Regions from separate parts of the Pantoea rwandensis genome, predicted to be linked through region 3. Evidence: predicted binding sites of a transcription regulator. Region 3 holds the regulator's gene; each other region holds the start of a gene.
What was found. Region 3 encodes PurR, which represses purine synthesis genes. Its sites were predicted from a motif close to CANGCAAACGTTTGCNTG; they were not measured.

Region 1: a site for PurR is predicted at 1,228-1,245, ahead of purT (formate-dependent phosphoribosylglycinamide formyltransferase). Genes of this name have one in related genera too.
Region 2: a site for PurR is predicted at 1,207-1,224, ahead of cvpA (colicin V production protein). Genes of this name have one in related genera too.

Annotation. Positions count from the first base shown of each region.
Region 1 covers NZ_CP009454.1:2,400,037-2,402,306, forward strand. Annotated here, with positions in the region: gene purT (formate-dependent phosphoribosylglycinamide formyltransferase) at 12-1,190, opposite strand; gene LH22_RS10950 (tellurite resistance TerB family protein) at 1,352-1,993, shown strand; gene LH22_RS10955 (prolyl oligopeptidase family serine peptidase) at 2,112-2,270, shown strand, end outside.
Region 2 covers NZ_CP009454.1:1,875,207-1,877,476, reverse strand. Annotated here, with positions in the region: gene purF (amidophosphoribosyltransferase) at 1-622, opposite strand, end outside; gene cvpA (colicin V production protein) at 659-1,144, opposite strand; gene dedD (cell division protein DedD) at 1,396-2,151, opposite strand; gene folC (bifunctional tetrahydrofolate synthase/dihydrofolate synthase) at 2,141-2,270, opposite strand, start outside.
Region 3 covers NZ_CP009454.1:2,945,005-2,947,274, forward strand. Annotated here, with positions in the region: gene LH22_RS13395 (C40 family peptidase) at 1-355, shown strand, start outside; gene LH22_RS20620 (YnhF family membrane protein) at 444-533, opposite strand; gene purR (HTH-type transcriptional repressor PurR) at 807-1,832, shown strand; gene punR (DNA-binding transcriptional activator PunR) at 1,829-2,270, opposite strand, start outside.

The DNA of each region.
Region 1 (2,270 bases), 540 kb from region 3:
AGCCGAGGGGATTAGCCCTCAACTTTCACGGCTGCGGCGCTTGCTACGGCACGTGCAATCGCCTCGTCGGTATTGTCACCGGTTGCCAGTGCTACGCCGAGGCGACGCTGACCGGCAATTTCCGGCTTGCCGAACAGGCGCAGTTGCAGACCGGCACCCAATGCCGCTTCGATGTTCACAAACTGCACATTGTTGCTGTCCAGCTGTGGCAGAATCACCGCCGAAGCCGCCGGGCCATACTGGCGAATGCCACCGATTGGCAAGCCGAGGAACGCACGCACATGCAGTGCAAACTCGGACAGATCCTGAGAAATCAGCGTCACCATGCCGGTATCGTGTGGGCGTGGCGAGACTTCGCTAAACACCACCTCATCACCGCAGACAAACAGCTCAACGCCAAACAGACCGTATCCACCTAATGCTTTCACCACGTTGGCTGCGATATCCTGAGCGCGTTGCAGCGCCAGGTCGGTCATCTGCTGTGGCTGCCAGGATTCACGGTAATCGCCATCTTCCTGACGATGGCCAATCGGCGCGCAGAAATGGATGCCATCTACTGCGCTGATGGTCAGCAGGGTGATTTCGAAATCAAATTTCACCACGCCTTCAACGATCACGCGACCGGCACCGGCACGACCACCTTGCTGTGCGTAATCCCAGGCTTTATCCAACTGGCTCGCTTCGCGGATGAAGCTCTGACCTTTGCCCGATGAACTCATCACCGGTTTAACGATGCACGGGAAGCCAATTTCATTGGCGGCCGCTACGAAATTCTCTTTGCTGTCAGCGAACTGATAGGTTGAAGTCGGTAACGACAACTCTTCTGCCGCCAGACGGCGAATACCTTCGCGGTTCATGGTCAGGCGCGCAGCACGCGCGGTAGGCACCACTTTCTGGCCTTGTGCTTCCAGTTCCAGCAGTTTTTCAGTGGCAATAGCTTCAATTTCTGGCACCACAAAGTGCGGTTTTTCCTGCGCGATTAACGCAGCCAGCGCATCACCGTCCAGCATATTGATCACATGGCTACGGTGCGCAACGTGCATTGCAGGTGCATCGGCATAACGATCCACGGCAATCACTTCCACACCCAGACGCTGACACTCCAGCGCCACTTCTTTGCCCAATTCGCCTGAACCTAACAGCATCACACGCGTTGCGGCAGGGCGCAGCGCGGTTCCGAGAGTCGTCATAATTTCACCTTAGCAGTCAAAATGCGCGCGCAGTATATACGAAAACGTTTGCGTACTCACGCATTCGCCTTCATCAGGTTTGCCATACTTTTCCCGCTCTGACGTTACCTGACACAAGCTGCGGCAGCATGGAACGCGGAAACTTAAACGGGAGTTAAACGATGAGCAATTGGTTGCAGCAAATCCAGTCGGTGCTGGCGAAGAAGGGCGGCGACGGCAAAGCCGGTGGTTTGAGCGATATGCTGGCACCCGGCGCGCTGGGTGGGTTAGCGGGATTGCTGGTGGCGAGCAAGTCTACACGAAGCCTGTTGACCAAATATGGCGGCAAAGCCTTGCTGGTCGGTGGCGGTGCGGCAGCGGGTGCCGTGCTGTGGAATAAATACAAACAGCGTGTGCGTGAAACGCATCAGGATGAGCCGGGATTTGGTCAGTTGCAGACGCCCGTTGATCAGCGCGCTGAACGTCTGGTGACGGCGTTAGTATTCGCCGCCAAAAGTGATGGTCATATTGACGATCGTGAACGCGCCGCCATTGAGCAGAATATCCATCAGGCGGGTTATGGTTCACAGGCGGAAACGCTGATACAGCAAGCGATGAACCGTCCGCTCGATCCACAGTGGCTGGCAGCAGATGTGAAAAACGAAGAAGAGGCGCTAGAACTCTATTTCCTGAGTTGCGCCGCTATCGATGTGGATCACTTTATGGAGCGCAGCTATCTCTCTGCACTGGGCGATGCCCTGAAGATCCCGCAGGATGTGCGCGACGGTATTCAGCGCGATATTCAGGCGGAGAAAGCCGCATAATTGAACGGAGGGCCTGGTCATGGGGCCCTTCACTGTACTTCCTGTGCGCTGCTGCTTGGCTTCCCGCGTGATAAGTGCCACGCTTGCTGAATGTTGTCTTTCAGGGAAAGGAGCCAGAATGAACCAGCCGCAAGCGAAGAAAATCCCCCACGTCATGAACCTGCACGGTGAATCGCGTACCGATAACTATTATTGGCTGCGCGATGACGAGCGTGAAAACCCAGAGATTCTGGCACATCTGCACGCCGAGAATGCTTACGGTAAAGCGATGATGGCG
Region 2 (2,270 bases), 1.1 Mb from region 3:
CCACCATATATTCGGTGCGACCATCAGCAATCACGCGTTTACCCAGAACTAAAGGGCGAATCCCGTTTGGATCGCGGAACGCGACTAAACCATGGCCAATAATCATCGAAACCACTGCGTAAGCGCCGCGCACCTGTTGGTGCACTGCCGCTACCGCAGCAAAAATGTTGTCAGCTTCCAGCGGGTCATGCTGGAAACGGTCGAGCTCCTGCGCAAAGATGTTCAGCAGGATTTCAGAATCAGAGGTGGTGTTAACGTGACGGCGACCCACTTCGAACAGATGCTTACGCAGTTCGTGCGCGTTGGTCAGGTTGCCGTTGTGCGCCAGCGTAATGCCATACGGGGAGTTTACGTAGAAAGGCTGCGCTTCAGAAGCGCTGGAGCTGCCCGCGGTTGGATAGCGAACATGGCCAATCCCGATATTACCCTGCAAACGCTGCATGTGGCGTGCTTCGAAGACATCGCTCACCAGGCCATTCGCTTTACGCAGACGGAAGCAGTTAAGCGCATCGATGGTACAAATGCCGGCGGCATCTTGCCCGCGGTGCTGCAGCACCGTTAACGCGTCATAGATCGACTGGTTTACTGGCATAAAACCGGTGATACCAACAATACCGCACATGTTGTCATTTCCTCATTGGCCGCACTCCCGGTGGCGTTACCGGGGTATAAAACTGGACGTGCTTTTCAGGTAATCGAAAAACCACCTGATGATGTAACTGAACTGGGGAATGAGTTGCGACTGTTGCCAGTCCGGGCTTTTGGAAAAGCCGGTGAATGTATCGAGGAAGAAGAGCATAGCGGAAACAATCAGCACGCCACGCAACGCCCCGAAACAGACCCCCAACACCCTGTCGGTTCCCGACAAGCCGGTTTTTTCCACCAGCGAGCCGATCACATAGTTCACGATGGCACCCACTATCAGGGTGGCAACGAATAACACCGCTATCGCGATGCCGTTGCGAACCAGTTCGTCGTCAAAACCTGTAAACCAGACTGCAAGGTAGGTGTAGTAATGACTGGCGACAAAAAACGCGCATCCCCAGGTAACGAGAGATAAGGCTTCCCGGACAAACCCACGAATCAGGCTGACCAGAGCCGAAAAACCAACTACCGCAATAATGACGTAATCAATCCAGATCATGAACGCTTCCAACCCAGTGCTTATGCACCCCTGCATCCAGTTCGGGGCGCATTCTAACAGAAAAAGAAAACGTTTGCGTAGGGTTTTCCGGTTCTGTATCCATAAAAAGGGCGATGAAAAAAACTTTCCTCGCCCTGAGTAAAATTAGCAATTTAACTCACTGATATAAAACAGATTTACCACAACATTCTCGCTTAACCGCTTGTGCTATACCGCGCCTTTTACTGCTATCGGCGCGGCTTATCACAGCATTAACGCGTGCCGTACGGTTTCACCACGCCACCGAGCCCGGAGATGCTTTGTAACTCACTCAGCGAACTCTGCAGCTTCGCTTTTGAGGCATCCGGACCCACGTAAATACGCGTGATTTGTCCCTGCACCGGCGTGGATGGCACGGTAAAGGCACGATATCCCGACAGACGCAGTTGCGCCACGATCTCACTCACCTTGTCCGCGTTCTTTAGCGCACCCAGCTGAACCACAAACGCCTGCCCCGCAGGAGCCGCTTCCGGTTCACTCTGTTTCGGTGTTTCGACCGCTTTTGGCTGCTCAACCGGTTTCGGCTGTTCTACCACTTTTGGTTTTGGTTGCTCGACCGGTTTTGGTTTCGGCTGTTCAACCGGTTTAGGTTTGGGCTGTTCGACCACTTTCGGCTTCGGCTGCTCAACCGGCTTCGTCTGCTGATGCACCGGCGGCGGTGTCACCAGCGTAGGCTCGCTGTTCTGCACCGGTTGCGCATTGCCATTGCTGGCCGAGCTGCTGCCTTTACCGTTATCCGGGGTTTGCGCCGTGCTCGCCCCTTCCGGCGGCTGCGCCGGGAGCGGTTGCGTCACCGGCGGCACCATTTCGCTATCCTGCTGATCGTCCGGCTTTGGCACCAGCGGAATCGCCGCGAACTCTTCTTTATAATGCTTTTTCTTGCCGTCGAGCAGCCCCGGCAGCACGATGACGCCAATCGCCACCAAAATGACGGTACCGACTAAGCGATTTTGAAACTTACTTGCCACTGCCATTCTCCGCTGACATCGATTCCATAACCTGTGCAACGGTGTGGAAAGAACCACACACCAGAATCACATCCTCAGGCGCGGCTTGCTGACGCGCGGCCTGCCATGCTGCATCGACG
Region 3 (2,270 bases):
GCCTTACCAGTGGGGGGGCACCTCACCTCATACCGGTTTCGATTGCAGTGGTTTGGTGTGGTACGCGTATAAGGATTTGGTGAAATACAAATTCCCGCGCACGGCGAATGAGATGTATCACCTGCACGATGCCGCACCTATTAAGCGTGAGATGCTGGAGAAAGGGGATTTGGTATTCTTCCGCATCAATAATCGCGGGACTGCCGACCATGTGGGCGTTTACCTCGGCAACGGTAAATTCATCCAGTCTCCACGCACCGGTAAAGACATTCAAATTAGTGCATTAGGCGAAGACTACTGGCAGAAACACTATGTGGGTGCGCGCCGTATGATGACACCAAAAACTATTCGCTAATTGTTGCGCAACAACATCCTGTGGCTCTCGCCACAAAAAAAGCCGGACGCTTAATCAGTGCCGGCTTTTTTTATTGATGCGTTTTGAATCAATGAAGAATGGCAGTGAAGCTAAACGCAATAATCATCAACAGTGCGCCAACCGTGGTCATTAGCGCCAGCTTTAAATCTGTACTCATCACTACTCCTTAGTCACACATTTATTATGGTTAAAACAATTTTCGCACAGCGGTGGGCAAAAATCTCGTCTTATCCGCGTTGGCTTGCTAGAATCGCCGCCTTTCGTTGCGCAACTGATTTTGCGCATGCTGTATTTACAGCCTGCTGAAGTGATTTTCCCTGCCTGAAACGGCAGATTTGCCCCCTTTTTAGGGCGTAAAACCCTTCGCAGACGCAAACGTTTAACAATATACTTATCAGTAAGTTGCGATAAGCCGGGGAGTACCTTTTTCATGGCAACAATTAAAGATGTAGCGAAACGCGCCGGTGTATCAACTACCACTGTTTCGCATGTCATCAACAAAACGCGTTTTGTCGCAGAGGAAACGCGTAACGCCGTATGGGAAGCGATCAAAGAGCTGCACTATTCGCCGAGCGCCGTTGCGCGCAGTTTGAAGGTGAATCACACCAAAACGCTGGGACTGTTGGCCACCTCCAGTGAAGCGCCCTATTTTGCCGAAATTATTGAAGCCGTTGAGAACCACTGTTTCGAACGCGGCTATACCTTGATTCTGGGCAATGCGCATAACGATTTACAAAAGCAGCGCGCTTATCTGTCGATGATGGCGCAAAAGCGTGTGGATGGTCTCTTAGTCATGTGCTCCGAGTATCCTGACGATTTACTGCAGATGCTGGAAGAGAACCGCAATATCCCGATGGTGGTCATGGACTGGGGCGCCTCTCGCGGCGACTTCACCGATACCGTGCAGGATAACGCCTTCCACGGCGGTTATCTGGCGGGTCGTTACCTGATTGAGCGCGGTCACCGTGATATTGGTGCCATTCCGGGCCAAATGGAGCGCAACACCGGCGGGGGGCGCCATGCGGGCTTCCTGCAGGCGATGAGCGAAGCCGGTGTGACTGTGCGGCCGGAATGGGTGGTTCAGGGCGACTTCGAGCCAGAATCAGGTTATCAGGCGATGCAGCAGATCCTTAATCAGAAACAGCGTCCGACCGCCGTGTTCTGTGGTGGCGATATCATGGCGATGGGCGCGATTTGTGCCGCCGATGAGATGGGGCTGCGCGTGCCGCAGGATATCTCCGTTATTGGCTATGATAACGTGCGCAACGCGCGCTATTTCACCCCGGCGCTGACCACGGTCCACCAGCCGAAGGCTCAGTTGGGCGAGAAAGCACTGGAAATGTTACTGGATCGTATCACCAGCAAACGCGAAGAGCCGCAAACCATAGAAGTGCAGCCAACATTGATTGAGCGCCGCTCTGTGGCGGACGGTCCATTCCGCGATTACCGCCGTTAATGCTGATTTTCGCTGAGCCATTCGTGGTTCAGCGTTTCAGCATCGCCGAGATAGGCGAGTAACCACTCCAGCGCGGGTGACGCACGCTGTTCTGACCAGCTGACGCAGCAGGGGCTTTCCGGAAACGGCTGCGGCAGTGATAACTCCACCAGCGCGCCATTGTCGAGTAAAGGTCGCGCGAGGTGGCCTGGCACCATGCCCACGCACAATCCCGCCTGCAAACAGTCCATTCCCGTTTCCCACTCTGGCACCACTAAACGCCGCTGATTATCCAATGTCCAGGTCATGCGTCGTGGTAATGCGCGAGAGGTATCTTCCAATACCAGCGATGGCCAGGCACGCAGCGCTTCTTCATTGAGTTCAGCATGCGCGGCCAGAGGATGGTCGGGACTGACCACACAACGCCAGTTAAGGGCACCCATGTCCTGAAACGCAAAA